One region of the Streptomyces pimonensis genome, then DNA from elsewhere that is predicted to be linked to it. Evidence: riboswitches for the same ligand, from Rfam matches in the RefSeq annotation. Region 1 holds a riboswitch; each other region holds the start of a gene.
What was found. A riboswitch is a leader RNA that binds a small molecule or an ion and turns the genes downstream of it on or off. The one in region 1 is predicted to bind cobalamin.
Positions count from the first base shown of each region.

Region 2: linked by a shared signal. The riboswitch ahead of KYY02_RS30530 (ABC transporter substrate-binding protein) and the one ahead of KYY02_RS22070 (energy-coupling factor ABC transporter permease) in region 1 are both predicted to bind cobalamin.
Region 3: linked by a shared signal. The riboswitch ahead of KYY02_RS03260 (ribonucleoside-diphosphate reductase subunit alpha) and the one ahead of KYY02_RS22070 (energy-coupling factor ABC transporter permease) in region 1 are both predicted to bind cobalamin.

Region 1 covers NZ_JAHWZY010000023.1:8,209-18,469, reverse strand. The annotation lists partial or broken gene KYY02_RS22100 (TetR family transcriptional regulator) at 1-331, opposite strand, end outside; gene KYY02_RS22095 (ABC transporter ATP-binding protein) at 686-1,408, opposite strand; gene KYY02_RS22090 (ABC transporter ATP-binding protein) at 1,401-2,378, opposite strand; gene KYY02_RS22085 (ABC transporter permease) at 2,375-3,283, opposite strand; gene KYY02_RS22080 (ABC transporter permease) at 3,289-4,257, opposite strand; gene KYY02_RS22075 (ABC transporter substrate-binding protein) at 4,278-5,867, opposite strand; cobalamin riboswitch at 6,068-6,250, shown strand; gene KYY02_RS22070 (energy-coupling factor ABC transporter permease) at 6,281-7,006, shown strand; gene KYY02_RS22065 (energy-coupling factor ABC transporter substrate-binding protein) at 7,003-7,512, shown strand; gene cbiQ (cobalt ECF transporter T component CbiQ) at 7,519-8,268, shown strand; gene KYY02_RS22055 (energy-coupling factor ABC transporter ATP-binding protein) at 8,265-9,098, shown strand; gene KYY02_RS22050 (DNA repair ATPase) at 9,118-10,261, opposite strand, start outside.
Region 2 covers NZ_JAHWZY010000049.1:31,370-41,630, reverse strand. The annotation lists gene KYY02_RS30540 (ABC transporter ATP-binding protein) at 1-603, opposite strand, end outside; gene KYY02_RS30535 (FecCD family ABC transporter permease) at 600-1,664, opposite strand; gene KYY02_RS30530 (ABC transporter substrate-binding protein) at 1,661-2,701, opposite strand; cobalamin riboswitch at 2,765-2,895, opposite strand; gene KYY02_RS30525 (beta-xylosidase family glycoside hydrolase) at 3,228-3,500, opposite strand; gene KYY02_RS30520 (hypothetical protein) at 3,760-4,182, shown strand; gene KYY02_RS30515 (hypothetical protein) at 4,172-4,846, shown strand; gene KYY02_RS30510 (putative T7SS-secreted protein) at 4,849-9,618, shown strand; gene KYY02_RS30505 (hypothetical protein) at 9,626-10,261, shown strand, end outside.
Region 3 covers NZ_JAHWZY010000002.1:151,532-161,792, forward strand. The annotation lists gene KYY02_RS03235 (tetratricopeptide repeat protein) at 1-963, shown strand, start outside; gene def (peptide deformylase) at 1,113-1,763, shown strand; gene cyc1 (epi-isozizaene synthase) at 1,985-3,070, shown strand; gene KYY02_RS03250 (bifunctional albaflavenone monooxygenase/terpene synthase) at 3,067-4,437, shown strand; gene KYY02_RS03255 (ribonucleotide-diphosphate reductase subunit beta) at 4,510-5,523, opposite strand; gene KYY02_RS03260 (ribonucleoside-diphosphate reductase subunit alpha) at 5,523-7,883, opposite strand; cobalamin riboswitch at 8,009-8,182, opposite strand; gene KYY02_RS03265 (GNAT family N-acetyltransferase) at 8,198-8,701, opposite strand; gene mctP (monocarboxylate uptake permease MctP) at 8,779-10,261, opposite strand, start outside.

The sequences.
Region 1 (10,261 bases):
GATGGGCGAACATCGACCGGATGGCGGCCGGCGCGTCGGTGGGTTCCTCGGCGAGCTTCCGTTCGAGCGCCGCCAGCAACTGTTCGGCGGCCCGCTCCGGAGGGCCGGTCACCGACTCCTCCCGCTCGAACCCCGACACCCGGGCGAACAACTTGTCCTTCGACCCGAAGCAACGCATCACCAGCCCTGGATCGGTGTCCGCCGCTGCCGCGACGGCCCGGACGGTGGTCCGGCCGTAACCGACCTCGGCGAACAGTCGTCGCACGGCGTCCGGGATGCGGGTCTCGGTGCGCCGACACCGCTCGGCTCGGCCGGTGGGGCGGGGCGTCATGATCCCAGTCTGCGTCCGTTGACCGAACCCGCCGCACCCGCCCACCGCTCTCAGTCCACGAACGCTGACTGAACGGGGGTGGCTCGTCATGTGGCACGCGTTCCTCCTGTCCGCGCTCGCCGGGTTCATGGGCCCGAACGCGGTTCCGCACTTCGTCAAGGGCGTGACCGTCGAGGAGTTCCCGAACGTGTGGGGCAACGACCCGCTGCGCAACGCCGTGGCCGGAACGTTCGGCCTCGCGCCGACGGGTGCTCTGGGGTACGGAGCCGGCCCCTCCGCTCGCGGGTGCCGTCGGTCTCCTCGACGGAGCGCCGGTCATGGCGGTTCTCCACGGGCTCGACGGCGCCTACCGGTTCAACTCCGCGCCGGGGCGCCCCGACCCACCGCGCGCCTCGCACGCGGAGACGGGGTGATCGCGGGTGGCGTCACCACCTCCTCCCAGTCGGCCGTGCGGTCGCACCAGCGGTTCAGGAGGGTCCGGTCGTGGCCCACGGCCAGCAGGCCCGCCCCCGTCGAGGCGCGGTAGTCCTCGACGACCCCGACCAGCGCGGCCGTGGTCGACGCGTCCAGCATCGCGGTCATCTCGTCGCAGATCAGCCAGCGGGGGCGGAGCACCAGCGCACGGGCCACGCACGCGCGTTGGAGCTGACCGTCGCTGACCTCGTGGGGGCGGCGGGTGAGCAGGTCGGAGGTCAGGCCGACGGTTCCGGCGAGTTCGGCCACCCGGTCGGGGACGGACGAACGGCGGCCCGTGGCGCGCAGGGGTTCCGCGATCAGGTCGGTGAGGCGCAGGCGGGGGTCGGCGGAGAGGCGGGGCTGCTGGAAGACGACGCCGACAGCGGTGCGCAGCTCGCGCGGGGCACGGTGGCGCCAGTGGCGTACGGGGGTGCCGTCGAGGACGACTTCCCCGGAGTCCGGACGGTGCAGGAGGGCGGCGACCCGCGCCAGGGTGGACTTGCCGCAGCCGCTGGGACCGAGCAGGCCGACGGACTCGCCCGGAGCGACGGTGAGGGTCGCGTCCCGGACGACGGGGGCGCGACGGTCGTAACCGGCGGTGATGGCGCGCAGTTCAAGCACGGATGTCCTCCGGGGCGGATGCCGGGGCCGGGTGGTGGCAGGCGATCGACCCGGTGAAGGGCGGGAGGACCGTGCAGGCGTCGGTGGCCCGGTCGCAGCGGGCGGCGAAGGCGCAGCCGTCGGGGAGGTCGCCGAGTTCGGGGGGCATGCCGGGAATGGGGGTGAAGGCCCGGTCGGGGAGGGCGTCCAGGAGGCCCCGGCTGTAGGGGTGCCGTGGGCCGGGGGCGCCGAAGAAGGCTTTCGCGTCGGTGAGTTCGACGATGCGGCCCGCGTACATGACCGCCACCCGGTCGGCGACGCGTTCCGCCGCCGCAAGGTCGTGGGTGATCATCAGCAGGGCCCGGTCGCCGTCGGCGTCGACGTGGCGGCGCAGTTCGTCGGCGGTGCGGTCCACCAGGTCACGGTCCAGGCCTGTGGTGGGTTCGTCGGCGAGCAGCAGGGGCGCGTCGCCGATCAGGGCGAGGGCGGTGGCGGCGCGCTGGGCCAGGCCGCCGGAGAGTTCGTGGGGGTGGCGGTCGAGGTGGTCCGGCGGGAACCCGGCCCGCTCGGCGGCCCGCTCGGCCGCTGCGCGCAGGGCCGTACGGCCCCGGACGCCGGTGAGCTGGGCGACCGTCTCCTCCGTCTGGGAGCGGATGGTGCGCACCGGGGTGAGGTGGGCGGCGGGGCTCTGCGGGATGAGGCCGATGCGACGGCCCCGCACGGCGCGGGCGAGGGTGCGTTCGTCGGCGGTCAGCAGGTCCAGGTCGCCGAGGTGGGCGTGGCCCGCTGTCCGCGCGTTGGCGGGGAGCAGACCGAGCAGGGCGGAGGCGAGGACGGACTTGCCGCAGCCGCTCTCACCGATCAGGGCGAGGCATTCACCGGGCGCCACGTCGAAGCGGGCGTCGGTGACGGCGGCGACCCGGCGGCCGCCCGGCAGCAGGAAGCGTACGGACAGGCCGCGCACCGACAGTACGGGGGATCGCTCGGTCACAGGGCCAGCTCCGATCGGCGGCGGGGGTTGATCCGCTCCCGCCAGACACCGGCGAGGCCGGCGACGGCGAGGGTGGGGACGATCAGGAACAGGCCGGGAAAGAGGGTCGGCCACCACTGCCCGGCGAGCAGGGAGCCACGGGCGTCCTGGATGAGGGTGCCGAGGCTGGCGGTGTGGGCGGGCAGGCCGAGGCCGAGGAAGGACAGGGCCGACTCGTGCCACATGGCGTGCGGCACCATCAGGACGGCGGCGAGGCCGGCCTGGGGCAGCACTCCGGGCAGCAGGTGCCGTACGACGACCCGCCACCGGGAGGCACCGCCGGAGACGGCCGCGTCGATGTACGGGCGGGAGCGCATCGAGAGGACCTCGGCGCGCACGATGCGGGCGGTGGACAGCCAGTGGGTGAGGCCGACGGAGATCACCACCGGCCAGACGCCCGGCCGGAACATGGCGACGATGAAGACGCCGAGCAGCAGGTGCGGTACGGAGGAGAAGGTGTCGACCAGGCGCATGACCACGCGGTCGACCCGGCCGCCGAGCGCGCCGGCGGTGGCGCCGACGGCGGTGCCGATCACGGTGGCGGCGAGCGCGGCCACCACGCCCACCAACAACGACACCCTGAGCCCGTAGACGCAGCGCAGCAGCAGGTCGCGACCCACGTCGTCGGTGCCGAAGGGATGGGCCCAGGACGGCGGCAGGAGTTTGGCGGCGAGGTCGACGGCCTGCTGGTCGAGCCGGACCAGCGGCGGTACGAGGAGCACCGCGAGGACCGTCACGGCGACCAGGGTCGCGGAGACCCGCAGGCGGAGGGTGTGGGTGGAGCGGCGGGCGGCGCCGTGCGCGCGCCACGCCGTCCCCGTCCCCGTCCCCGTCCTCGTCCTCGTCACGGCGGTGGTGTCAGCCATGGTGGTCACATCTCATTCAGCTTCACCCTCGGGTCGATCAGTCCGTAGAGCAGGTCGGCGAGGAGGTTTCCGGCGAGGACGGCGGCGGTGGCGAGGGTGGTCAGCGCGGCCAGCAGCGGGAAGTCGACGGAGGTGGCCGCCTCCACGGTGGCCGCGGCGATGCCCGGCCAGCTGAACACGGTCTCCACCAACAGGGCGCCGGTGATGAGTTCGGGGACGCGGGAGCCGATCAGGGTGAGCACGGGCAGCAGTCCGGAGCGCAGGGCGTGGCCGAGCAGGACGGTGCGTTCGCTCAGGCCGCGGGCCCTGGCGCCGCGTACGGGGTCCTCCGCGAGGGCGTCGCCGACGCCCTGACGGACGTAGAGCGTGAACCAGGGCAGCTGGGAGACGGCGAGGACGCCGGCGGGCAGGACCAGGTGGCCGGCGACCTGGCCGAAGGTGACCCGGTCGCTGCCCGTGTCGGTGAGACCGCCGGCCGGCAGGACGCCCAGCTCGAGGGCGAACAGCCAGACGGCGAGCAGGGCGGTCCAGAAGACCGGGGCGGCCTCCAGGGCGTACGCGAGGGAGGTGACCGTACGGTCGAGGAGCGAGCCGGGGCGGCGGGCGGCGAGGACGCCGAGCACGGTGCCGAGCAGGACGGCGAGGGCGAACGCGACGGCGCACAGCAGGGCCGACCAGACCATGCGTTCGCCGATCACCTCGGCCACGGGCTGGCGCATGACGCTGGACTGCCCGAGGTCACCGCCGAGCGCGGAGGTCAGCCAGTCCCACCAGCGGACGGTGAAGGGCCGGTCCACGCCGAGGTTCTCCCGCAGCCGGTCCAAAGTCTCCTGGTCGGCGCCGAGCGCGGCGGTGCCGGCGTACGCCTTGACGGGGTCGAAGGGGGAGGCGGCGGCGACGGCGAACACGCCGAAGGTGACGACGAGCAGCACGGGCACGGCGGACAGGGCCCGCCGTGCCGTGAGCCGGGTCATCTCTCCCCAGGGGAGGGTCGTCATGCCTTGGGCTGCCAGTCCTCGACGTTCCACCAGGGGCCGCTGGCGAAGCCGTGCTCGTGCGGTTCGACCTGGGTGGTCAGGTCCTTCCAGCGGTCGGCGAGGACGTACATGTGGTCGATGTGGGTGAGGAAGGTGTAGCCGGGGTCCTTCACCAGTTCGCGCTGGAGGGTGTCGTAGGCGTCCTTGCGGTCCTCGGGGTCCTGGCCGCGGCGGCCGGTGTCGAGGGCCTCGTCGACGGCCGGGTTGTCGTAGAGGGCCATGTTGTTGAAGCCGTCGCCGGCGAGCGAGGAGTGCAGGAGCGTGTAGAGGCCGAAGTCGGGATCGCCGGTGCTGCCGAAGCCGGCGAGGACGGCGTCGTGCTTCATCCGGGGTTCGATGACCTCCCAGGTGGCGCTCTCCACCTGGACGTCGATGCCGGCCTTCTTGGCGTCGGAGGCGTAGGCGAGGGCGTGGTCCTGGCGGACCTTGTCGCCGGAGGGGTAGTAGAGGGTGAAGCGGGCGGGGCGGCCGTCCTTGGCGCGGATGCCGTCCTCACCGGTCCTCCAGCCGGCCTCGTCGAGGATGCTCCCGGCCTCGTCGAGGTCCTGGGGGCGGTCGATGCCCTTGGCGTACCAGGGGTCGTCGACGGGCAGCGGGCCGTAGGCGGGGCGGCCGGCGCCGTCGAGGATCTTGTCGACCATGGCCTCGCGGTCCACGGCGAGGTCCAGGGCGCGGCGGATCGCGGTGTCGCCGGCGACCGGGTTGCCGGTGGGGAGGGTGACGGCGCGGAAGTCGTACGACGTCGCCCGGTACGTCTTCTTGCCGTCGTCGCTCTTGAAGGTGGCGGCGAGGTTGGGCGGGAGGGTCGCGCCGTCGAGGTCGCCCGAGCGCAGCCGGGTGGCGCGGACGTCGTCGTCGGCGATGATCGCCATGGTGAGCTTCTCCACCTCCGGGGCGCCGCCCCAGTAGTGCGGATTGGCCTTGAAGGTGAGCTTCTCGCCCTTGCTCCAGTCGGTGAGGACGTACGGTCCGGTGCCGACCGGCTTCGTGTTGAAGGAGCCGGTGTTGGGGTCCTGCCCGCCCGCGACGTGCTCGGGGACGACGGGCAGCACCGTGCGGGCGGCGAAGGCCGCGTAGGGGTAGTCGAGGGTGAAGACGACCTTGTCGTCGCCGTCCGCCTCGACCTCTTTGATCGCGTCCAGTTCGCTCCTGGCGGTGTTGTTGGTCCTGTCGTCCAGCACGGTCTCGTACGTGAAGACCACGTCGTCGGCGGTCAGCGGCTCGCCGTCGCTGAACTTCACGCCGTCGCGCAGGGTGTACGTATAGGTACGGCCGCCGTCGGTGACCTCGGGGAGGGCCTTCGCCAGCGCGGGCTTCAGCTCCATGTCCGCGCCGCGGGCGAGGAGCCCGTCGAAGATCTTGGAGTTGCCGTCCTTGCCGTAGCCGAGCAGGGGGCTGAGGGTGTCCGGTTCGGACGGGACCCCGATCACGACGGAGTCGGCGGACGCCCCGCCGCCCGCGCCGCCGTCGCCCGGCGCCGAGCAGGCGGCGACCGCACCGGCCATCGCGACCGCGGCGGCGGCCCCCCGTATTCGTCGGGTCGTCATCGAACCTCACTCCATGTTGCCCGGAAACCGTTGTTGCATATTAATTGCAGCAAGGTGCTGCCCAGAACGGCGGCCCCTCACTCCCCGCCTTTGCGGGAAGCTCCGCTCCTGTCGGGCACGCAGGTGTGCGCCCGGTCGCGAGCCGCCGGGCGCCGTCCGCGCGCCCCCGACGGCCGCTTGTCACCGGACCGGAACGGGCACTACTGTCACCACGCCTTGGTGACGGGAAATCGGTGCGATACCGGTGCGGCCCTCGCCACTGTGATCGGGAAGTCCGGCTCCAGTCCTCACGGACGGCCACTGGGTCCCTCGGGGCCCGGGAAGGCGGGGCACGGACGGTGGTACCCGTCAGCCAGGAGACCGGCCAAGGCGCGTCAACCATCCACGAGGTGCTGGAGAGGGTCTGCTGAGCCATGCACATCGCCGAGGGTTTCCTGCCTCCGGCGCACGCGGCCGCCTGGGGCGTCGCGTCGGCGCCGTTCCTCGTCCACGGAGCCCGGTCGCTCGTCCGTGACGTCAGGGAACATCCCGAGAGCACACTGCTGCTGGGCGCGTCGGGAGCGTTCACGTTCGTGCTGTCCGCGCTGAAACTGCCGTCGGTCACCGGGAGTTGCTCCCACCCCACCGGCACGGGTCTGGGCGCAATCCTGTTCCGGCCGCCGGTGATGGCGGTGCTGGGCACCATCACCCTGCTGTTCCAGGCGCTGCTGCTCGCCCACGGCGGGCTGACCACCCTGGGCGCCAACGTCTTCTCGATGGCGGTCGTCGGCCCCTGGGCCGGGTACGGGGTCTACCGGCTGCTGCGCCGCTGCGACGTGCCGCTGATGGTGGCGGTGTTCTTCGGCGCGTTCGTCGCCGACCTGTCGACGTACTGCGTGACGAGCGTGCAGCTGGCGCTCGCCTTCCCCGACCCCGGCAGCGGGTTCCTGGGAGCGCTGGGCAAGTTCGGCTCCGTCTTCGCCGTGACGCAGATCCCGCTCGCGGTGAGCGAGGGGCTGCTGACCGTGCTGGTGATGCGCATGCTGGTGCAGTCGGGCAAGGCGGAGCTGACGCGGCTCGGGGTGCTGGTCGCCTCGGTGGCCGGACGGGGGACCGCGAACCCGGCGGAGGCGGCGGACTCGGCGGAGGCGGCCCGATGAGCCGCAACGCCAGGATCAACACGCTGCTGCTGGTGCTCGTGGCCGCGCTCGCCGTGATCCCGCTGGTGTTCGGGCTCGGCGACCACAAGGAGGAGCCGTTCGCGGGCGCGGACGCCGAGGCGGAGACCGCGATCACCGAGATCGACCCGGACTACGAGCCCTGGTTCTCGCCGCTGTACGAACCGCCGTCCGGCGAGATCGAGTCGGCACTGTTCGCCCTCCAGGCCGCGCTCGGCGCGGGCGTCCTCGGGTACTGCTTCGGGGTGCGGCGCGGGCGGCGGCAGGGGGAGGCGCGGGCGCTCGCCGCGGCGGAGACCGGCCCGGGACCGGGTGCCGGTGCGGACGCCGCCACTGCCGACAGCCGGCCGGGCGGCGCGACGGGACGGGACGCCGTCGGCGGACCGGCCACCGCACAGGACGGCGACGGCCCCGCGGCCGGTGACGGATTCCGGACCGGGGCCGGCCCCGGTCCGGGCGGCGGGGCCGCGCCCCGGCGGCGGGACTGACACCACGTGCTGCCGATCGACGCGGCGGCGCACAGCAGCCGCTGGCGCCGCCGTCATCCCGTGGACAAGGCGGTGCTGGGACTGGGCCTCACCGTGCTGGCGATCTCGCTGCCGCCGTGGCCGGGCGCCGCCCTGGTACTGGTGACGGCGCTCGCGGTGCTGCTCGGCCCGGCCGGGGTGCCGGGCCGGCGGCTGTGGCGGGCGTACCGGGTGCCGCTGGGTTTCTGCGTCACCGGAGCGCTGACGCTGCTGGTGCGGGTGGGCGGGCCGGGCGGGTTCGTGTCCTGGGCCGAGGACGGGCCGCCACGCGCCGGGGAGGTGCTGCTGCGCACGTCGGCGGCCTCGCTGGGCGTCCTGCTGTTCGCCTTCACCACACCGATGTCCGACCTGCTGCCGCGCCTGGTGCGGGCCGGGGTACCGGCCCCGCTCGTGGACGTGGCGCTGGTGACGTACCGGATGAGCTTCCTGCTGCTGGACTCGGTGCGCCGCGTCCGGGAGGCGCAGGCGGCCCGGCTCGGGCACACCACCCGGGCGGCGGCGTGGCGTTCGCTGGGCGGGCTCGGCGCGACCGCGTTCGTCCGGTCCTTCGACCGGGCGGCGCGGCTGCAGGCCGGGCTCGCCGGGCGCGGCTACGACGGCACCCTGCGCGTGCTGGTGCCCGAAGTCCGCGTCTCCGTCCGGTTCACGGCGCTGAGCGTGGCGCTGCTGGCGGCGCTGGCCGCCCTCGCCCTCCTACTGGAAAGGCCGTTGTCGTGAGCGGGACCGTCCTGGTGGCCCTGCGGGGCGCGTCGTTCGCGTACGAGGACGGCCCGCCCGTGCTCAGCGGCCTGGACTTCGAGGTGCGCGAGGGGCGCGCGCTGGCGCTGCTGGGACGCAACGGCAGCGGCAAGACGACGCTGATGCGGCTGCTGAGCGGGGGACTGCGTCCGGACGGAGGCGAGTTGACCGTCGAGGGGCGACCGGTCCGCTACCACCGCAAGGGCCTGACGGCGCTGCGCACCACCGTGCAGCTGGTGGTGCAGGACCCCGACGACCAGTTGTTCGCCGCGTCCGTCGGACAGGACGTGTCCTTCGGCCCGCTGAACCTCGGCCTGCCCGACGCGGAGGTGCGCGCCCGGGTGGCGGAGGCGCTGGCCGCGCTGGACATCGCCGCCCTCGCCGACCGTCCCACACACCTGCTGTCCTACGGGCAGCGCAAGCGGACGGCGATCGCGGGCGCGGTCGCGATGCGGCCCCGTGTCCTGGTCCTCGACGAACCGACGGCGGGCCTGGACCCCGACGGCCAGGAACGCCTTCTGGCGACCCTCGACGGCCTGCGCGAGAACGGTACGACGGTCGTCATGGCCACCCACGACGTGGACCTGGCCCTGCGCTGGGCCGATGACGCGGCCCTGCTCACCCCGTCCGGCGCGCACACCGGACCCGCGGCCGACATGCTGGCCCGCACGGACCTCCTCACGACGGCGGGGCTGCGGCTGCCGTGGGGAGTGGCGGTCGGGAGGCTGCTGCGGGCCCGGGGGCTGCTGGCGGGCGGCGCCGCCAATCCGCGTACGCCGGAGGAGCTGGCGGCGCTGCAGGTGCTGTGAGGGGCCGACCGCGGCGGCCTCAGGCCCTGTCCCCCGGGTCGGCCGTGAGCTGTCGTAGGTCGGTGGCCCGGGTGATGGCCGACTCGACGGCGGCGATGCGGTCGCCGAGGAGGGAAAGGGCGGCGACCGCGCGGGCCAGGGCGTCCTCGTCGGGGCCGCCCAGGGCCACGGTGCGGACGTGGGCCGCCTTCAGCCCGGTCCAGCGGACCGCCTGGTCGGGGGTGAGGGTGCCGCGCAGTTCGGCGAGTTTGAGCAGGCTCGCCTCGGCTCCGGTGGTGAGGGTCTGGGCCTCGGCCGTGTAGTGGTCGTCGATGACGGCGGACAGCTCGGCGGCGTTCATGACGGGCTGGATCCGCTGGGCGATCTTGTTCATGTTGCGGTAGGAGCCCTGGAGCCGGAACGGCGGCTCGGTGCGGGCCTCGTCGGACTGGGCGGCGGAGGCGATGTAGGCGGCGTTGACGGCGAGGACCGTGCGGCGGGCGGTGAGCAGGTGGCGCAGCACCGCAAGGACGCGGTCCAGTTCGGTGGGGGCGTAGGGGTGGACGAGGCGGTCGGCGCGGGCGGTGGGGTCGTTCTCGGCGAGGCGGATCAGCAGGTCCAGGTCGGCGCGGTCGCGGCCGGCGAGCGGGGCGAGCACCGGGTTGGCGGTGAGGGCGTTCTCCACGAAGCTGAGCGCGAAGACGTCCTCCTTGCCGGTGAGGACGTCGCCGAGGTTCCACACGTCGGCGCGGTTGGCCAGCATGTCGGGGACCCGGAAGGTCTCGCCGGACTCGGTGTAGGGGTTGCCGGCCATGCAGACGGCGAACCGTTTCCCGCGCAGGTCGTAGGTGCGCGGCTCGCCCTCCCACACGCCCTCCATCCGGCGCGTGGCGTCGCACAGCGGGATGAACTTCTGCAGCAGTCCGGGCGAGGTGTGCTGGATGTCGTCGAGGTAAAGGAGGGTGTTGTTGCCGGCGGCCAGCGCGAAGTTGATCTTCTCGATCTCCTGGCGGGCGGTGGCGTTCGGCGCCTCGGCCGGGTCGAGCGAGGTGACCGCGTGGCCGAGCGCGGGGCCGCTGACCTTCACCAGGACCAGGCCCAGGCGGTCGGCGACGTACTCCATGAGGGTCGTCTTGCCGTAGCCGGGCGGGGAGACCAGCAGCAGCAGGCCGCCGGCGCCGGTG
Region 2 (10,261 bases), on a different contig from region 1:
GTTGGTCGGTTCGTCCAGCAGCAGCTCGCGCGGTTCCTGGGCCAGGGCGCGGGCGATCTGCACGCGCTGCCGCTCGCCGCCGGAGAGCGTGTGCCAGGGCTGGTCGGCGCGGTCGGCGAGGCCGGTGCGCTCCAGGGCGGTGCGCACGGCCTCCTCGTCCGCCGCGGTCGCGGGGGTCCAGGCGCGGCGGTGCGGGATGCGGCCGAGGCGTACGACGTCGAGGACGGTCAGCTCGACGAGGGTGTCGGCGTGCTGCTCGACGACGGCCACGCGCCGGGCCACGGACCGGCGGCCCCAGTCGCCGAGGGGACGCCCGTCGAGGGTGACGACGCCGGAGGCGGGGGCGAGGACGCCGGCCAGCAGCCGCAGCAGCGTCGACTTCCCCGAGCCGTTGGGGCCGAGCAGCCCGGTCACGGAGCCGGGGCGGGGAGCGAGGCTCACGCCGTCGAGGATCAGCCGTCCGTCGACGCCGCGGCTCACGCGGTCGGCGGCGAGGGTGGGCGACCCGGCGGGCGGCTCCCCGGTGGACGCCTGTCCGGCGGTCGCCCGCCCGGGGCCGGGGCGCCGGGCGACCCCGTCCCGCCGCTGGGCGCCGGCCGTCATCGCATCCTCCTCGTGCGGTACAGCACCAGGACGAACGCCGGGACGCCGACCAGCGAGGTCACCACGCCCACCGGCACCTCCCGGGGATCGAGGACGGTACGGGCCAGGGTGTCGGCCCAGACCAGGAACACCGCCCCGGCGAGCGCGGTGACCGGCAGCAGCCGGGCGTGCCCCGGGCCGACGAGGGCGCGGGCGGCGTGCGGCAGGACCAGGCCGACGAAGCCGATCGCACCGGCCGAGCTGACCAGCGCGGCGGTCAGCAGCGCGGTCACGCACAGCAGCACCAGTCGGGTCCGGGCGACCGCGACCCCGAGGGTCGCCGCGGCGTTCCGGCCGAAGGCGAAGGCGTCCAGGGTGCGTGCGTGCCCCAGGCACACCACGAGGGCGAGCGCCAGGACGGCCAGGCACAGCCCCACCTCGGTCCAGCCGGCCCCGCCGAGCGACCCGAGCAGCCAGAACAGCACGCCCCGGGTGGTCTCCGCGTCGGCCGTCGTCGTCACCACGAACGAGGTCAGGGCGGAGAACAGCTGCATCGCGGCCACTCCGGACAGCACCACGCGGTCCGTCGTCCCGCCGAGCGTGTGGCTGAGCAGCAGCACCAGCGCGAACGAGCCCACCGCGCCCACGAACGCGCCGCCGGAGACGGACAGGACACCGCCGCCGGCGCCGAGGACGATCACGACGACGGCGCCGGTCGACGCCCCGGAGGAGACGCCCAGGACGAAGGGGTCGGCGAGCGGGTTGCGCAGCAACGACTGCATCACCGCGCCGCACACGGCGAGCCCGGCACCGCACACCGCCGCGAGCAGGGTGCGCGGCAGCCGCAGGTTCCAGACGATGCCCTCCCGGATCGGGGTCAGCTCCGTCGTGCCCCACCCCAGACGGGAGGCGACCACCGACCAGGCGTCGCCGACACCGATGTCCGCCGGGCCGATGGTGATGGCCACGGCGACGGACGCGGCGAGCACCGCCAGCCCGGCGCCCAGGCCGGCCACGCCGCGCAGCGCACCCGCGGCGCCCCGCGGCGGGCGGGCCGGGGAGGACCGCGGCGTGGTGGTCATCCGGCGAGCCCGTACTCGCGCAGCGCGGCGGCCACCTTCTCCACGCCCTCGACGGTGCGGATCGTCGGGTTCATGGCCTGCCCGCTGAGCAGCACGTACCGCTTCTCCCTCACCGCCTCCATGTTCCTCGTCGCCGGGTTCGACTCCAGGAACGCGATCTTCTTCTCGGCCGACTCGGCGGTCTGCGACCTGCGGGTGAGGTCGCCGATGACGAGCACGTCGGGGTCGCGGTCGGCGACGGTCTCCCAGTTGATCTGGGGCCATTCCTGCGTGGTGTCGTCGAAGACGTTCTTCGCGCCGAGCGCGTTCGTGATGACGCCGGGCGCACCGCAGCAGCCCGCCATGTAGGGGGACTCCTGGTTCGCGAACCAGTACAGCACGGTGGTGTCCCCCGCGCGGATCCCGGACGCGGCCTCCGCCACCCGGCTCCCCAGCCGGGCGACCAGCCTCTCGCCCCGTTCCTCCACCCCGAAGACCCGCGCCAGTTCCCGCACCTCGCGGTGGACGGTGTCCATGGTCAGGGGCTTCGTCCGCGAGCCGTCGCCGTCGCCGCTGTTGTCCTTGCCCTCGCAGTCGGCGGGCGAGAGGTACGTGGGCACGCCGAGCTCCTCGAACCTGTCGCGGGGGGCCACCCCGCCCTTGCCCAGGGTGGAGGCGAAGGAGGAGGCCACGAAGTCCGGTTCGACGTCCAGGACCCGCTCGAACGACGGCTGGTCGTCGGCCAGCCGGGGCACCTTCGCGGCGGCCCGCTCCAGTCCCTTCATGACCGGGTCGGTCCAGGTGGCCGTCCCCACCATGCGGTCGGCCAGGCCGAGGGAGAGCAGGATCTCGGTGGTGCCCTGGTTCAGGGACACGGCCCGCTTCGGCGGGGCCCCGACCGTCACCTCCTGCCCGCAGTTGTCGAGCGTGACGGCCCGCGCTCCGGCGGGGGCGGGCTTTCCGGACGAGCCGGACCCCGCGCCGGAACCGCACGCGGTGAGCAACAGCGCCCCGGTCAGGAGCAGGACGGAACAGCGGGCGGGACGTGGCAGATGCACGGTGGCGGCTTCCTCAACGTCAGGACCCATACGCGGGGCCCGTGCGGACGATCGGTCGCCAGCAGGTCTTCGGACTCGGGATCACCCCGGCGGAACGCCTTCCCGGACCCGGTTGTGACCGTCGTCCAGTGGCTGCTGCCCCGCCCGTCACCCTCACCGCTGCGCGTCAGTTCCGGGCTCCCACCGGATTCCCTGACCCGTGCACGCGGAAGGCCGTGTGCACGGGTTCGACTGGCGTTCGGAAGCTACCACAGCCCCGCGGGTGCGGCCCGAAGCACCCGTCCCGGGCTCCGGGCGCACGCGTCCGCCGGCCTGCGGCGGGCGGCTGCCGAGGCCCCGTGCCCGGCCGGTACGGCCGCCTTCGGGCAGGGCGACGGAGCCGTCGCACCGCGCCCCGGTGACCACGGCGGGCAGTCCCTCCCCGGCCCCGGCCATCCCCTGAACCACCGGCCGCCGCAGGCCGGCACAGCCCGCTGGACCACGGCTCCGCCCTCGAAGGGTCTTCCCGGGGGCGCGTCATACGACGTCAACGGAGCGCGCGCCAGGCCGCCTCGTCGAAATCGGCGGGCAGACCGCCCCCGGTGAGGTCCCAGGCCCACAGGCCGGCGAACGCGCCGGTGAGGCCGAGGGCCCGGATCCGGCCGTCCTCGAACTCCTCGGCGTGCTCGTCGGACAGGACGGTGGCGTCGAGGGGCGGTCCGACGGGGTGCCAGTCGGCGCCCACGCGCAGCGCGGACGGATCAGGGTGCGAACCCGGCAGGACCGGATTGCGGATGATCTGGGCGGTTGACTGCCGCATGCGCCTCGTGTGCCTCTCGAACCCTGGACGACCGCACCGTGGAAGCACGGACCGTGATGTCGAACGCGCTTGCGTTCAAGTGGTGGAGGCGCCGGCGGACACCGGCCACGCCACGGTCCGCCGTGCCGGCCGACAGACCGTGGCCACAGGTCCGTCCGCGCCCGCGCCGCGTCCTCACGGGACATGAGAACCGTCACCCCGGCCCCGCGCGTCATGGCCTACGGTCTCATCAGGCATCGTCCGGAACGAGGGAGGGGTCGTGGAGCAGCCCAGGACGGCGTTGGCCGAGCGGATCGCCGAGCGGCGGGCGGGGGTCGGCGACCCCCGGGCGCTGGTCGGCGAGATGCGCAGGACGGTCCTGCTGGTCCCGTCCGTCGACGGGCGCCTGTGGAGCGCGCGTTCGGGCGGGGTGCGGTGGGTGTGCGCCTTCACGGACGAGACGGCGCTGGCCCGGTTCGCGCTTGTTCACGGGCCGGGGGAGCGGCCGGTGGAGTACGCCGCGCTGCTGGGCGCGCGCATCGTGGACGAGATCGTGCCGGGCCTGGGAGAGCCCGCCGGCCTCGCCGTGGACATCGCCACCGAGGACGGGTCGATGTTCTTCCCGCCGGTCACCGGGATCGTTCCGGACGGGGCCGCCGTCGATGCCGGGACGGCCGGGGAGGAGCGTGGTCGTGGGCGGTGACGGGCTGGACCTGAGCTTCGACGAGGCGTCGGTGGCGAAGTTCACGCAGGGTGTGGGCGCCACCATCGACGGGCTGGGCGACCTGGGCGGCGCGACCGGCTCGGTGATGGGCAAGGGCTTCTCCCAGTTGTCGATGACGGGGATGGAGGCCGGGCACCACGGGCTGTCGGTCGATTTCGAGGACTTCTGCGAGCGCTGGGAGTGGGGCGTGCGCGCCCTGGTGCACGACGCCAGCGAGCTCGCGGACCGGCTCGGTCTGGCGGCCGGCACGCAGTGGGAGCACGACCAGTACGTCGAGGGGGCGCTGAAGGTGGGGGTCAACTCCGTGGCGGGTGGCAATCCGCACGCCTCCGAGGAGGAGATCACCCGACAGGGCTGGGGCGAGGTGTTCACGCCGGACGCCCTGGACCCGGACTGGAGTGCCGGGTCGTGGGACCGGGCGGGCCAGGAGATGGAGCAGACCTGGAAGGACACCGGCCGGACGCTGCTCACGGAGGGACAGGGCGGCCGGCGGTCGGAGATGCTCAACGAGGCGCTGGGCGTCGACGAGCAGGAGTGGGACCGGGCGCTGGACGAGACGTTCGGTCCCTCGCCCGAGGAACGCGCCCGGCAGGCGCAGCAGCAGGGTGGACAGGGCGGGCCGGGCGACGGCGGGGGTGACTGAACGTGGGCATCGGCGACTTCATCAAGGACATCACGCCGGACTCGGTCGAGGACGCGGTCGAGGACGGTGTCGAGTGGGTCGGCGACCGGGTCGAGGGCGCGGGGAACTGGACCGCGGACCGGCTGGACGACGTCGGCTGGGAGTCCGGCGCGGACTGGGTGCGCGAGCAGTCGCGCTCGGTCGCGAACCGGATGGGCGCCGAGGTCGACGAGCTGGACCTCGGGCAGACCGAGGACAAGACCAAGCTCATCTACGGCAGTCCGGAGAAGATCCGCTCCACCGCCGGGAAACTCCGCGCCTTCCGGAAGGCGTTCGACGACGCCGGCGAGGGGCTGAAGGGCCTGGACTCCTCCCGGCTCGAGGGCAAGGCGGCCGAGGCGCTGCGCACGGCGGTGAGCACCCAGCCGCCCAAGTGGTTCAGGGGCGCCGACGCCTGTGAGGAGGCGGCCGCCGCGCTGGAGTCGTTCGCCTCCACCGTGACCTGGGCACAGGGGCAGGCGCAGACGGCGATCGAGAAGTGGAAGGACGGGGTCGAGGCGTCCGAGGACGCCGCCGACGCCCACCGCGAGAAGGTCGACGGCTACAACAGGGCCGTCGAGCGCTACAACGCCCAGCCCCCGGAGCAGCGCGACCCGTCCACGCTGCCGCCCCGCCCCGCCGCCACGTTCCAGGACCCGGGCAGGAAGCTGATGCAGGAGGCCCAGGAGATCCTCGCCGACGCCCGCGAGCAGCGGAACACGGCCGCGGAGACCGCCCGCAGCGCCGTCCGCGCGGCGCGGGACCTGGCCCCCGAGAAGCCGTCGTACGCGCAGCAGGCGGGTGACGGCCTGCGGGAGTGGCAGATCATGGGCGACCACGTCCGCGGCGGGATCATCAAGGGCAGCGCGGGGCTGGTGAACTTCGTGCGCGGGATCAACCCGCTGGACCCGTACAACATCACCCACCCCGCCGAGTACGCCACGAACCTCAACAACCTGGCCTCCGGCCTGGTGCTGGCCGCCAACGACCCGGTGGGCACCGGCAGGCAGATGGTCGGCGACTTCATGAAGGACCCCTACGAGGGCTTCGGCCGGCTCGTCCCCGACCTCGCGCTGACCGCGGCCACCGGCGGGGGCGGCGCCGCGGTCAAGAGCGTGCGCATCGCCGCGGACGCCGCCGACGCCGCCCGTCTCCGCAACCTGGTCGACGACGCCCCCGGCGGCACCCACGACCGCCCCGACGGCACCCGCACCACCGACGGCACCGACCCCGTCGACCTCGCCTCGGGCCGGATGTTCCTGCCCCAGACGGATGTGGAGATCCCCGGCATCCTGCCGCTGGTGTTCACCCGGCGCACCGAGTCCGGCTGCACGGCCGGCCGCTTCCTGGGGCCGTCCTGGACGTCCACCGTCGACGAGCGCCTGGAGATCGACCCGGTCGGCGTCGTCCACGCCGGCGCCGACGGCCTCCTGATCACCTATCCGCACCCGGTCCCCGGCACCCCCGCCCGCCCCGACTCCGGCACCGCCCGCACCCTGCTGGCCCGCGACGGGGACGGCGACTACACGCTCACCGACCCCGACACCGGCCTGACCCGCCACTTCACCGCCCCGCCCGGCGTCGAACCCGGCGGCGACGGAACCGCCTGGCTGACGTCCCTCACCGACCGCAACGGCCACACCGTCACCGTCGACCGCGCCGACGACGGCCTGCCGCTGGCCCTGGTCCACTCGGCCGGCCACCAGGTGAAGCTGACCTGCGCCGACGGCCGGATCACCGCCCTCTTGCTGGCCGGCGCGGGCGAGGACGGCACCGACCTGCCGCTGATGGCCTACGGCTACGAAGGCGGCGACCTCGCCACCGCCACCAAGCCCTCCGGCGCCACCACCGCCTTCGTCTACGACGACCACCGCCGCGTCACCGCCTGGATCGATTCCAACGGAAGCCGCTACGACTACGTCTACGACGACCGCGACCGCGTCGTCGCCGAGGGCGGCGAGGCCGGCCACGTCCAGATCACCCTCGCCTACACCGAACCCGACCCCGAAACCGGCCACCGCACCACCACGCTCACCACCGCCGACGGCCGCACCACCCGCCACCTCGTCGACCACCGCTGCCGGGTGATCGCCACGACCGACGCGCTCGGCCACACCACCCGGTTCACCCACGACACCCACGGCAACCTGCTCACCCGCACCGACCCGCTCGGCTGCACCACCGGCTTCACGTACGACGAGGAGGGGCGGCTGGTCTCGGCCGTCCGTCCGGACGGCTCCGGACTGCGCGTCGAGCGCGGTCCGTTCGAGCTGCCGGTGGAGGTCACGGGACCGGACGGCGCCCGCACGGCGTACACGTACGACGAACGCGGCAACCGGACCGCCGTCACTGACCCGGCCGGCCGTACCACCCGCACCTCCTACGACGGCGCCGGCCGGCTCACCTCGGTCACCGACGCCCTCGGGGGCACCACCCGGGTGGTGTGCGACGCGGCGGGGCTGGTGGTGGAGGTGACCGACCCGTCCGGGGCCACCACCCGCACCGAGCGGGACGGGCTCGGCCGCCCGGTCCGCGTCACCGGCCCGACGGGCGGGGTCACCCGACTGGAGTGGACCGCGGACGGGCAGCTCGCCCGCCGTACCGCCCCGGGCGGCGCCACCGAGTCATGGACCTATGACGGTGAGGGCAACTGCCTGACCCACACCGACGCCGCCGGCGGCGTGTCCCGCTACGAGTACACCCACTTCGACCTCCCGCTCGCCGGCACCCGGCCCGACGGCGCCCGCTACGCGTTCGAGCACGACAACGACCTGCGTCTCACCCGGGTCACCAACCCGCAGGGTCTGGCCTGGACCTACGAGTACGACGCGGTCGGCAACATCGTGTCCGAGACCGACTTCGACGGACGCACCCTGACCTACCGCACGGACGCCGCGGGCCGGCTCGCCGAGCGGACCGACGCCCTCGGCGGGACCGTCTCCTTCGAGCGCGACCGGCTCGGCCGGGTGCTCCGCAAGGTCGTCGACGGGCGGGTGACGACCTACGCCTACGACCCGGCCGGGCGCCTCCTGGAGGCGGTCGGCCCGGAGGGCGAACTGCGGTACCAGTACGACCGTCGCGGGCAGGTCAAGACGGAACTGTCGGACGGCCGCCCGCTCGTGTACTCCTACGACGACCTGGGGCGGCGTATCCGCCGGACCACGCCCACCGGCCACGTCACGTCCTACTCCTACGGATCCGGCGGGCTCCCCCTGCGGCTGACCACGGGCGGCCGGCGGATCGACTTCACCCACGACGCCGCCGGCCGCGAGCTGGCCCGCGTCTTCGCCGACGCGCTCACCACGACGTCGGCCTGGGACGAGGCCGGACGGCTCACCGCGCAGCACACCACCGCCGGAGCCCGCACCGTCACCGGCCGTGCCTACGCCTACCGCGCCGACGGCCACCTCACCTCGGTCGCGGACCGGCTGTCGGGCACCCGCACCTTCGACCTGGACCCGCTGGGCCGGGTCACCGCCGTCCGCGCGCCGGGATGGACGGAGCGGTACGCGTACGACGACGCGGGCAACCAGACCTCGGCGACCTGGCCGGACCGGCATCCGGGCGGTGAGGCGACCGGGGAGCGCGCCTACAGCGGCACCCGCATCACCCGCGCCGGCGGCGTCCGCTTCGAGCACGACGCCCTGGGCCGCGTCACCCTGCGGCAGAGGACCCGCCTGTCCCGCAAGCCCGACACCTGGCGCTACGCGTGGGACACGGAGAACCGCCTCACCTCCGTCACCACCCCCGACGGAACTCGGTGGCGCTACCGCTACGACCCGCTGGGCCGCCGCACCGCGAAGCAGCGCCTGGCGGCCGACGGCGAGAGCGTGGTCGAGGAGGTCCGCTTCACCTGGGACGGCCTCACCCTGTGCGAACAGACCAGCCACCGACCCGACGACCCGCACACGGTCGTCCTCACCTGGGACCACCGGGACGTCGTCCCCCTGACCCAGACCGAACGCATCCTCACGGCCGACAGCGGCCAGGAGGAGATCGACCGCCGGTTCTTCGCCATCGCCACCGACCTCGTCGGCACCCCCACCGAACTCATCGACGAGACCGGCGACATCGCCTGGCACACCCGGAGCACGCTCTGGGGCACCACCGCCTGGGCCCGCGACAGCAGCGCCTACACCCCGCTGCGCTTCCCCGGCCAGTACTACGACCCCGAGACCGGCCTCCACTACAACTGCCTCCGGTACTACGACCCCGAGACCGGCCGTTACACCTCCCCGGACCCCCTCGGCCTGGCCCCCGCGCCGAACCCCGTCGCGTACGTGGACAACCCGCACAGCGGGTGCGACCCGCTGGGCCTGATGCCCAAGTACACCAAGGAGGAAAGGGCCCAGAAGCGGATCAACAAGGTCGTGGACGACATCGTCGAGAGAGCACAGGACGGCGGGTTCAGGAAGCGCCACGACTACCACGGGGACACCCGGCACGCCTTCGGCGACGAACGGGTCGTCGAGATCCTCAAGAACCCGGACGCCGTGTACCACTCGACGGGCACGGCCGGGACGTTCACCTTCCGACAGGGTGACGACATCGTGGTGATCGACGGCCCCGGCACCACCCAGGGCCAGGCCATCACGGCGTACGGTCCCTCGGGCATCAAGGGCGAGTCCGGGGCCACGGCGCTCGGCGGGAAACCCACGGACCCCGGCGCCCCGGTGACGCACGAGGACATCGTGAACGGCAGAATTCCCGCCAAGGACGGCCGCTTCCAGCCTCCGGCGGTACAGATCAGATGAGGCAGTGATGACGACGAAACTGAAGTTCGACGGCGGCTGGTCCGCGACGGTGACGGACGAGCCGCTCGACCTCGTTCCCCGTCTCCTCGGTACTTCCCTGATCGTTTCCCCCTATGCGGACCGGGTGGAGCGGGAGAAGTTCCTCGCGGACACGTTCGGCAGCCAGGACCTGCTGTGGGACCTCCCCGACGTTTTCCGCTTCGCCCCGAGCGACCGACATCTGGTCGGGGCTGAATTCCGAATTCCGGAAGAGTCCGCCTCAGCCGAGGACTCGGCCCGCCTTCCCGTCCCGCCTGAAGTACGCCCGGGCGGACTCCGCGCGGACGAGGTCAGGGACTTCCGCCACGAGATGTGCACGGTGCTGTGCCGCGCTCCCGGCGATGCCGTGCTGACCTGCCTGCGCGACCTCGACGTCCTCGACGAACCGCTGGATGCCCGCATCGGCATCGCCCCCGACGTGGCGCTCCTCGTCCAGCACGGAACCGTCGCCGGCTGGAGCCTCACGGACCCCGCGCGCTACCTGACCACCGGCTTCGCCGCCCCCGACCCCGCTCCCCCCGTCCCGGCCACCCGCCGTCTGCTCACCGAATGCCTGGACCTGGTCACCACGGTGGCGGTGGTCGACGACCTGGTCGACGGTGAA
Region 3 (10,261 bases), on a different contig from region 1:
GGACGGAACCGGCCCTCCGCCTCCTGGCGGCAGGCCACGGACCGTGCGTTCACGCTCATCGGCGACGGCCGGTACGAGGACGCGGGTGCGTTGCTGACCCGTGCCGCCGATCTGGAGCCCTGGTTGTCGGAGTCCTGGTTCAACCTCGCGCTGCTGCACAAGTTCCGGCACGACTGGGAGCAGGCGCGGGCCGCCGGACTGCGGGCCGTGGCGCTGCTCGACCGTGACACCGGGGCCCCCGACTGGTGGAACGTCGGCATCGCCGCCACCGCCCTGCAGGACTGGCCGTTGGCCCGGCGGGCCTGGCAGGCCTACGGACTCAAGGTCCCCGGCCCGGCCACCGACTCCGGCGAGCCCCTCGGCATGGACCTGGGCAGCGCGGCCGTACGGCTGTCCCCGGAGGGGGAGGCGGAGGTGGTGTGGGGGCGACGCCTCGACCCCGCCCGGATCGAGGTGCTCTCCATTCCGCTGCCGTCCTCGGGGCGCCGCTGGGGCGAGGTCGTCCTGCACGACGGCGTACCGCACGGGGAGCGGAGCACCGCCGCGGGGCACACCTACCCGGTGTTCGACGAGATCGAGTTGTGGGCGCCCTCACCGGTACCGACCTGGGTGGTGCTGCTGGAGGCCGCGACCGAGGACGACCGGGACGCGCTGGAGCAGCTCGCCTCCGACGCCGGGTTCGCGGCCGAGGACTGGTCGTCCTCCGTGCGGCTGCTGTGCCGGATGTGCTCGGAGTCCCGGATGCCGTCCGACGAGGGGGAGGGCGAGCACCTGGATCCGCACGACCACAGTGAGCCGGGGCACCCCGGGCCGCTGGGGCACCGTACGGACGGGCAGTTGTGGGTGCCGGAGCGGGAGTGCGGGGTGGCGGCCCCCGCCTCTCTCGTTCGGGGGCTGCTGGACGGGTGGGTTGCGGACAGCCCGGACTCGCGGGACTGGCGGGATCTCGAAGAGGTGTGCTGAGACCGTTCGCCGGCCGTGGGTTCACGGGGTGATCGCGCCCGTGCGGCGGAGCCGCCCGTCGACGCGGTCCCGCGCCCTTTCGGGACGCGTTCCCCGTACCCTGTATCGAGCATCAACCTGGGTTTCACTGAGGAAGGCGTACGTCGGTCATGGCTCAGCAGGACACCGATCAGCAGAACGCGGGCGTGCTCCCCGTCGACGACGAGGGATATGTCATCGATACGGAGGACTGCGAGGAGCGCGAGACGGCGTGGCGGGAGCGCGGCACCTCGCGCCCGATCACCGTGGTCGGCAACCCGGTACTGCACCAGGAGTGCGAGGACGTCACGGACTTCGGCGACGAGCTCCAGCAACTGGTCGCCGACATGTTCGCCAGTCAGCGCACCGCCGAGGGTGTGGGCCTGGCCGCCAACCAGATCGGCGTGGACAAGAAGGTCTTCGTCTACGACTGCCCGGACGACGAGGGCGTGCGGCACGTCGGCGTGCTCTGCAACCCCAAGCTGGTCGAACTGCCCGCCGAGAGGCGTCGGCTGGACGACAGCAACGAGGGCTGCCTGTCGGTGCCCACGGCGTACATGCCGCTGGCCCGTCCCGACTACGCCGAAGTGACCGGCCAGGACGAGAAGGGCAACCCCGTCCGGGTGCGCGGTACCGGCTACTTCGCACGGTGTCTGCAGCACGAGACCGACCACCTCTACGGCTACCTCTACATCGACCGGCTGTCCAAGCGCGAACGCAAGGACGCGCTGCGGCAGATGGCCGAGAACGAGCCGCGTTACCCCGTGGTGGCCAACGACTGACCGGCCTCCGGAGCCCCTCCGCCTCCTCACCGACGGCGTCCGATCGAGCACTTCCTCGATCGGGCGCCGTTCGCCTGTGCGGCCCCTTGTGGGAGCGAAAGAAGCAAATCCGTCCCCAGAACGGTCACTCGTGGTGCTGAATGGGTGTGCGGGGATACGCACGGCGTGCGCCCGGCTCGGGGGCGGGCGCACGCCGACTGGCGGCAGAGAGGGGATTGTTCGTGCATGCGTTGTCACACGGCACCACATCGACACCGACCATCATCGCAGTTCCACCGGCGCTGTCCCTCCCGGTGATCGAGACGGCTTTTCCCCGGAAATTCCACCCGTACTGGCCGCGGCTTCGGGAGGAGACCCGGGCATGGCTGCTCGGAAAGCGGCTCATGCCGGCGGACAAGGTGGAGGAACATGCCGATGGCCTGTGCTACACCGACCTCATGGCGGGCTACTACATCGGCGCCCCCGACGACGTCCTGCAGGCGATAGCGGACTACAGCGCGTGGTTCTTCGTCTGGGACGACCGGCACGACCGTGACATCGTCCACGGCCGCGCCGCCGCCTGGCTGCGGCTGAAGGACCGGCTGCACAGGGCCCTCGACAGCCCCGGCGACCACCTGGATCACGGGGACCCGGTGGTGGCGGGGCTCGCGGACAGCGTGGAGCGGCTGTACGCGTTCCTGCCGGGCGGCTGGAACGACCGGTTCGCCCGGCACTTCCACGAGGTGATCGAGGCGTACGACCGGGAGTTCCGCAACCGCACGGAGGGGATCGTCCCCACCGTCGAGGAATACCTGGAACTGCGCCGGCTCACCTTCGCGCACTGGATATGGACCGATCTCCTGGAGCCGAGCGCGGGAAGGGAACTGCCGGACGAGGTACGACAGAACCCCGCCTACCGGAAAGCGGCACTGCTCAGTCAGGAATTCGCCGCCTGGTACAACGACCTGTGTTCGCTGCCGAAGGAGATGGCGGGCAGTGAGGTGCACAACCTCGGTATCAGTCTCGTCATCCACGAGGAACTCGCACTCGAAGAGGCGATCACGGAAGTGAGGCGGCGCGTCGAGGAATGCATCAGCGAATTCCAGGACGCCGAGAGGGACGCCTTGCGTTTCGCGGACACCCTCGACGACGGCACGGTGGGAGGAAAGGAAACGAGTGCCGCCGTACGCGCCTGCGTCGGCAACATGCGGAACTGGTTCAGCTCCGTCTACTGGTTCCACCACGAGTCCGGCCGGTACCGGGTCGACAGCTGGGACGACCGGTCCACACCCCCGTACGTCGACAACGAAGCGGCAGGTGAGTCATGAGCGTCGGGTCGGCGAACCCCGGGGCGGCCGAGGTGCCCCCGCTGCGCGAACCCCCCGTGGCCGGCGGAGGAGTGCCCGTCCTCGGCCACGGCTGGAGGCTGGCGCGCGATCCGTTGTCCTTCATGTCCCGGCTGCGCGACCACGGCGACGTGGTGCGCCTCAAGCTCGGCCCGAAGACGGTGTACGCCGTCACCACCCCCGCCCTCACCGGGGCGGTGGCGCTGAGCCCCGACTACATCATCGCCGGACCACTGTGGGAGTCCCTGGAGGACCTGCTCGGCAAGGAGGGCGTCGCCACCGCCAACGGCCCGCTGCACCGGCGCCAGCGCCGCACCATCCAGCCCGCGTTCAAGCTCGACGCCATTCCCGCGTACGGGCCGATCATGGCGGAGGAGGCGTACGCGCTCGTGGAGCGCTGGCGTTCCAAGGAGGTGCTGGACGTCACGGCGGAGTCCTTCCGGATGGCCGTCCGGGTCACCGCCCGCTGCCTGATGCGCGGCAGTTCCATGGACGCCCGGGCGGAGCGCGTCTGCGCCGACCTCGCCACGCTGTTCAGCGGCATGTACCGGCGCATGGTGGTACCGCTCGGACCGCTTTACAGGGTTCCGCTCCCGGCCAACCGGGAATTCAACCGCGCGCTGGCCGATCTGCATGTCCTGGTCGACGAGATCGTCGCCGACCGGCGGGCGAGCGGTCGAAAGCCGAACGATTTGCTGACGGCTTTGCTGGAGGCGCGGGACGAGAACGGCGAGCCCATAGGGGAACAGGAGATCCACGACCAGGTCGTCGCCATCCTCACCCCCGGCAGTGAAACCGTCGGAGCCACGATCATGTCGCTCCTCCTGGTTCTCACCGAGCACCTGGAAGTCGGTGACAGGATCCGCGAAGAGGTGAGAACCGTCGTGGGCGACCGACCGGTCGCATTCGAGGACGTCCGGAAGCTGGAGTACACCGCGAATGTCGTCGTCGAGACCCTGCGGCTGTATCCGGCCGTGTGGATATTGACCCGCCGCGCGGTGACCGACACGGAACTCGGCGGATACCGCATTCCCGAGGGAGCGGACCTCATCTACAGCCCGTACGCGGTCCAGCGCGACCGGCGCTCGTACGAGCGGCACGAGGAGTTCGACCCCGACCGCTGGCTCCCCGAGCGGGCGGGGAACGTGCCCAGGTACGCGATGAGCCCGTTCGGCGTGGGCAACCGCAAGTGCCCCAGCGACCACTTCTCGATGGCCGAACTCACGCTCGTCACCGCGGTGGTCGCCTCCGCCTACCGCTTCGCCCACGTGCCCGGCTCCGACCTCCGGCCCCGGATCGGCATCACGCTGCGGCCGCGCGGCCTGCTGCTGCGGGCGGTGCCCCGCTGACCGGCCGCCCGGCGCGCGGCGCCGCACCGCACCGCAGGGGCGGCGTGGGGCGGCACCGGGGCGCACGGCGTCCTAGAAGTCCTCGTCCAGGTCGACCGTGCCCTCCACGGCGACCTGGTACGCGGACGGACGCCGCTCGAAGAAGTTCGTCAGCTCCTGGACGCCCTGGAGCTCCATGAAGGAGAACGGGTTCTCCGAGCCGTACACCGGCGCGAAGCCCAGCCGCACCAGCCGCTGGTCCGCGACGCACTCCAGGTACTGGCGCATCGACTCGGTGTTCATGCCCGGCAGCCCGTCCCCGCACAGGTCACGCGCGAACTGCAGCTCCGCCTCGACCGCCTCGCGCAGCATGTCGGTGACCTGCTGCCCGAGCTGCTCGTCGAACAGCTCCGGCTCCTCCTTGCGCACGGTGTCGACCACGTCGAAGGCGAAGGACATGTGCATCGTCTCGTCGCGGAACACCCAGTTGGTGCCGGTCGCCAGACCGTGCAGCAGGCCCCGGCCGCGGAACCAGTAGACGTAGGCGAACGCCCCGTAGAAGAAGAGGCCCTCGATGCACGCGGCGAAGCAGATCAGGTTCAGCAGGAAGCGCCGGCGGTCCGACCGGGTCTCCAGCCGGTCGATCTCCTCCACCGAGTCCATCCACCGGAAGCAGAACTCGGCCTTCTCCCGGATGGACGGGATGTTCTCCACGGCCGCGAAGGCCGCCGCCCGGTCGTCCGGGTCGGGCAGGTACGTGTCCAGCAGGGTCAGGTAGAACTGGACGTGCACCGCCTCCTCGAACAACTGCCGCGACAGGTACAGCCGCGCCTCCGGGGAGTTGATGTGCTTGTACAGGGTCAGCACCAGGTTGTTCGCCACGATCGAGTCGCCGGTCGCGAAGAACGCGACCAGCCGGCCGATCAGGTGCTGCTCCTCGGGGCTGAGCCTCGCCAGGTCGGCCACGTCCGAGTGGAGGTCCACCTCCTCGACGTGCCAGGTGTTCTTGATGGCGTCCCGGTAGCGCTCGTAGAAGTCGGGGTAGCGCATGGGGCGCAGAGTCAGCTCGAAGCCCGGGTCGAGCAGGTTCTTGGTTCCGCTGGTCATCACTGGCAGGCCTCACAGGACTCGGGGTTTTCCAGGGAGCAGGCGACGGCCTCGGGGTCGGCCGCCTGCTGGACGGGGACGGTGGTCCGGGCCGCCGCGCGGGCGATCCGGGTCGCCGGGCGGGAGCGCAGGTAGTACGTGGTCTTCAGGCCCTGCTTCCAGGCGTACGCGTACATCGAGGAGAGCTTGCCGATGGTCGGCGTCTCCAGGAACAGGTTCAGCGACTGGGCCTGGTCGAGGTACGGGGTGCGGGCGACGGCCGTGTCGATCAGAGCGCGCTGCGGGATCTCCCAGGCGGTGCGGTACAGCCGCCGCACGTCCTCGGGGATCCAGGCGAAGCCCTGCACCGAGCCGCCCGCCTCGCGCAGCGCCTCACGGGTGCGCGCGTCCCACACGCCGAGCCGCTTCAGGTCGTCCACCAGGTACGAGTTGACCTGGAGGAACTCACCGGACAGCGTCTCGCGCTTGAACAGGTTGGACACCTGCGGCTCGATGCACTCGTACACGCCCGCGATCGACGCGATGGTGGCGGTGGGCGCGATCGCGAGGAGCAGCGAGTTGCGCATCCCGACGGAGGTGATCCGCGTCCGCAGCGCCGCCCAGCGCTCCGGCCAGGTGGGCTCGACGCCGTAGTGGTCGGGGTGCAGCACGCCCCGGGCGGCACGGGTCTTCTCCCAGGCCGGGAAGGGGCCGCAGCGCTCGGCGAGGTCGGCGGAGGTCTCGTACGCGGCGAGCATGATCCGCTCGGCGATCCTCGTGGACAGGGCCTTCGCCTCCGGGGAGTCGAAGGGCAGCCGCAGCTTGAAGAGGACGTCCTGCAGGCCCATGGCGCCGAGACCGACGGGGCGCCACTGGGCGTTGGAGCGGCCCGCCTGCTCGGTCGGGTAGAAGTTGATGTCGACGACCCGGTCGAGGAACGTCACGGCCGTGCGCACGGTCGCGTCCAGGCGCTCCCAGTCGATGTCCCCGTCCGCCACGAAGGCGCCGAGGTTGACCGACCCCAGGTTGCAGACCGCGGTCTCCCCGTCGTCGGTGACCTCCAGGATCTCCGTGCACAGGTTCGAGGAGTGGATGACGTGGCCCGGCTCGGCGGTCTGGTTCGCCGTGCGGTTGGCGGTGTCCTTGAAGGTCATCCAGCCGTTGCCGGTCTGTGCGAGGGTGCGCATCATGCGGCCGTACAGCTCGCGGGCCGGGAGGGTCTTCCGCGCCAGGCCCTCCGCCTCGGCGGCCCGGTACGCCGCGTCGAACTCCTCGCCCCACAGGTCGACCAGTCCGGGCACGTCCGCCGGGGAGAACAGCGACCACTGCCCGTCGGTGTCCACCCGGCGCATGAACTCGTCCGGCACCCAGTGCGCGAGGTTCAGGTTGTGCGTGCGGCGGGCGTCCTCACCGGTGTTGTCGCGCAGCTCCAGGAACTCCTCGATGTCGGAGTGCCAGGTCTCCAGGTAGACCGCCGCCGCTCCCTTGCGCCGCCCGCCCTGGTTCACGGCGGCGACCGAGGCGTCGAGCGTCTTCAGGAACGGGACGATGCCGTTGGAGTGCCCGTTGGTGCCGCGGATCAGCGAACCCCGGGCGCGGATGCGGGAGTAGGACAGGCCGATGCCGCCGGCGTGCTTGGAGAGGCGGGCGACCTGGTGGTAGCGGTCGTAGATCGAGTCCAGCTCGTCCCTGGGGGAGTCGAGGAGGTAGCAGGACGACATCTGCGGGTGGCGCGTGCCGGAGTTGAACAGCGTGGGGGAGGAGGGCAGGTAGTCCAGGCGGCTCATCAGCCCGTACAGCGCGGCGACCTCGTCCACGGAGCGCGCGCTGTCGTCCTCGGCGAGTCCGGCGGCGACCCGCAGCAGGAAGTGCTGGGGCGTCTCGACAACCTTGCGGGTGACCGGGTGCCGCAGCAGGTAGCGGCTGTACAGGGTGCGCAGGCCGAAGTAGCCGAAGCGGTCGTCGGCCCGGGGGGCGATCAGCGCGTCCAGGCGGGCGGCGTGCGACCGGACGAACCCGGCGGTCCGGTCGGCGATCAGGCCCTCGCGGTGCCCGGTCGCGACGGACCCGGTGAACGAGGTGACGCCCTGCGAGGCGGCCTCGGCGCGGATGCCGATGGTCAGCAGCCGGGCGGCGAGCCGGGAGTAGGCCGGGTCCTCGGAGATGAGCCCGGCCGCCGCCTCGGTGGCCAGCTCCCGCAGCTCCGCCGCGTCGGCGGAAGCGGACCGGCCGCGCAGCGCGGCGGCGGCGACCCGGCCGGGGTCGGCGTCCGGCAGGTCGGCGGTCAGCTCGGTCAGGGTCCGCAGCAGCGCGGCACCGGGACCGCCGCTCTCCTCGGTCACGTCGATCGCTGAGGCCGGATCGGCTGGCGCGATGGTCACGTGGGGGCTCTCCCTCGCTCGGCACGGGGCCTCGAAGAGGGCAGGAGGGCAGCACACGAGCGCACGCGGCGCCGCGTCCACCGGCCCATTCCACGAGGCCCGGACGTCCAGGCACCCGGACCGGACGGCCGGGCGCACTGTCGGCAGGTCCTCGGACTGACGCCCGTGCGCGCGCCTCGGGGAGGGCAGGCATGGGTACACCGTTGCGGGACAGTTCCGGACTCACACCGGATTCCCCTGCGACGACAGCGAGCATGAGCATACATCTTGTGCCGACTGCCGCCAGCAACCCCATATCTTGTGTCGTGCTGGTCTCAGAGCGTCAACTCATAGGTGAGGAGCACGATGTCGTCCAGCTCCGGCAGCGGGTACCAGTCGCGTTCCGGTGTGCGGGTGAAACCGCCCCGCTCGTGGACGCGGTGGGCGGCACGCATGGTGCGCTGGGCCGACAGCACGACCCGTCCGCATCCCTCGACGGCCCGCGCCCGGTCCACGCAGGCACGCACCAGAGCCTCCCCGGCGCCCCGTCCCCGGCACGCGCGGGCGACCGCCAGCATCCGGATCTCCGCTTCGCCCGGCCCCGCTGTGTCGGCCATCGGGCCGGGACCCGGCACGAAGGTCACCCCGCCCAGCACCGCCCCGTTCTCCACGGCGACCAGCACCTCGGCGGCGGCCCGCTTCGCCACGTCCCTGAGCTCACCGAGGTACCCGTCGCTCTCCCCGAAGTCCAGCAGCCCGTCGAGCAGGTAGGCCTGCGCGGTGATCTCACCGAGTTCCTCGTACTCGCCGGGTTCCACCGGCCGGATGACGAGGTCCATGAGCGGAGTGTGCCGGACGGGTGCGACGACGGGCCACCGGTTCTCCCCGACGGCCCGTCACCTCCGTACCCGCCGCCTCAGTGGGCGCTGTCCGCCGTGGCCGGCGGGAGCTCGACCCGGACACCGGGGTCGCCCACGTCCGCCGTGTAGTCCTCCGGCTTGGTCCGGTCGACGCCCTCGGGCGCCTTGACGGCCCTCATGACGAAGGTCAGCACGACCGTGACCAGGACGTTGAGCACGAACGCGGTGAGGCCGATGTAGCCGATCTCGCCGATGCCGGGGATCTCCTTCGACGACCCGCCGAAGTGCTTCTGCGTCGGCGAGGCCACCCCGTACGCGGCGACCGTGCCGTAGGCCATGCCGACCGCCCAGCCGCCGATCAGCGCCCAGCGGTGGAACCAGCGGGTGAACAGACCGCCCACCAGCGCCGGGAAGGTCTGCAGGATCCAGATGCCTCCCAGCAGCTGGAAGTTGATGGCGACCGTCTTGTCCATGGTCAGGACGAAGACCAGCGCGCCCACCTTCACCAGCAGGGACACGGCCTTGGAGACCTGGGTCTCCTGCTTCGGCGTCGCGTCCGGCTTGATGAAGTCCTTGTAGATGTTGCGGGTGAACAGGTTCGCCGCCGCGATCGACATGATCGCCGCCGGCACCAGCGCGCCGATGCCGATCGCCGCGAAGGCCACGCCCGCGAACCAGTCCGGGAACATGTTCTCGAACAGCTGCGGGATCGCCAGCTGACCGTTGTCGACCTCGACCCCGGCCGCGATCGCCATGAAGCCGAGCAGCGCCAGCAGGCCCAGCATCAGGGAGTACAGCGGCAGGATCGTGGTGTTGCGGCGGATCACCTCACGGCTGCGCGAGGACAGCGTCGCGGTGATCGAGTGCGGGTACATGAACAGCGCGAGCGCCGAGCCGAGCGCCAGCGTGGCGTACGTCCACTGGCCCGCCTCGTCCGGTACCAGCGCACCGCGCGGCGCGCCCGTGGCCGGGTCGGTCCGGCCGAACGCCTCGCTCGCGGAGGCGAAGACCTCGTCGAAGCCGCCCAGCTTGATCGGGATGTAGACGATCGCCACCGCGATCACGAGGTAGATCAGCGTGTCCTTGACGAACGCGATCAGCGCGGGGGCCCGCAGACCCGAGGAGTACGTGTACGCCGCCAGCACGCCGAAGGCGATCAGCAGCGGCAGGTCCCTGACGAACCAGTGGGTGTCCTCGCCGCCGCCGACGCCCATCACGTCCAGCACGGCCTGGATGCCGACCAGCTGGAGCGCGATGTACGGCATCGTGGCCAGGATGCCGGTGAGCGCGACCGCCAGCGACAGGCCCTTCGAGCCGAACCGGCCGCGCACGAAGTCGGACGTCGTGACGTAGCCGTGCTTGTGCGACACCGACCACAGCCGGGGCAGGAAGGTGAAGATCAGCGGGTACACCAGGATCGTGTACGGCACCGCGAAGAAGCCGGCCGCGCCCGCCGCGTAGATCGCCGCCGGTACGGCCACGAAGGTGTACGCGGTGTACAGGTCGCCGCCGAGCAGGAACCAGGTGACCCAGGTCCCG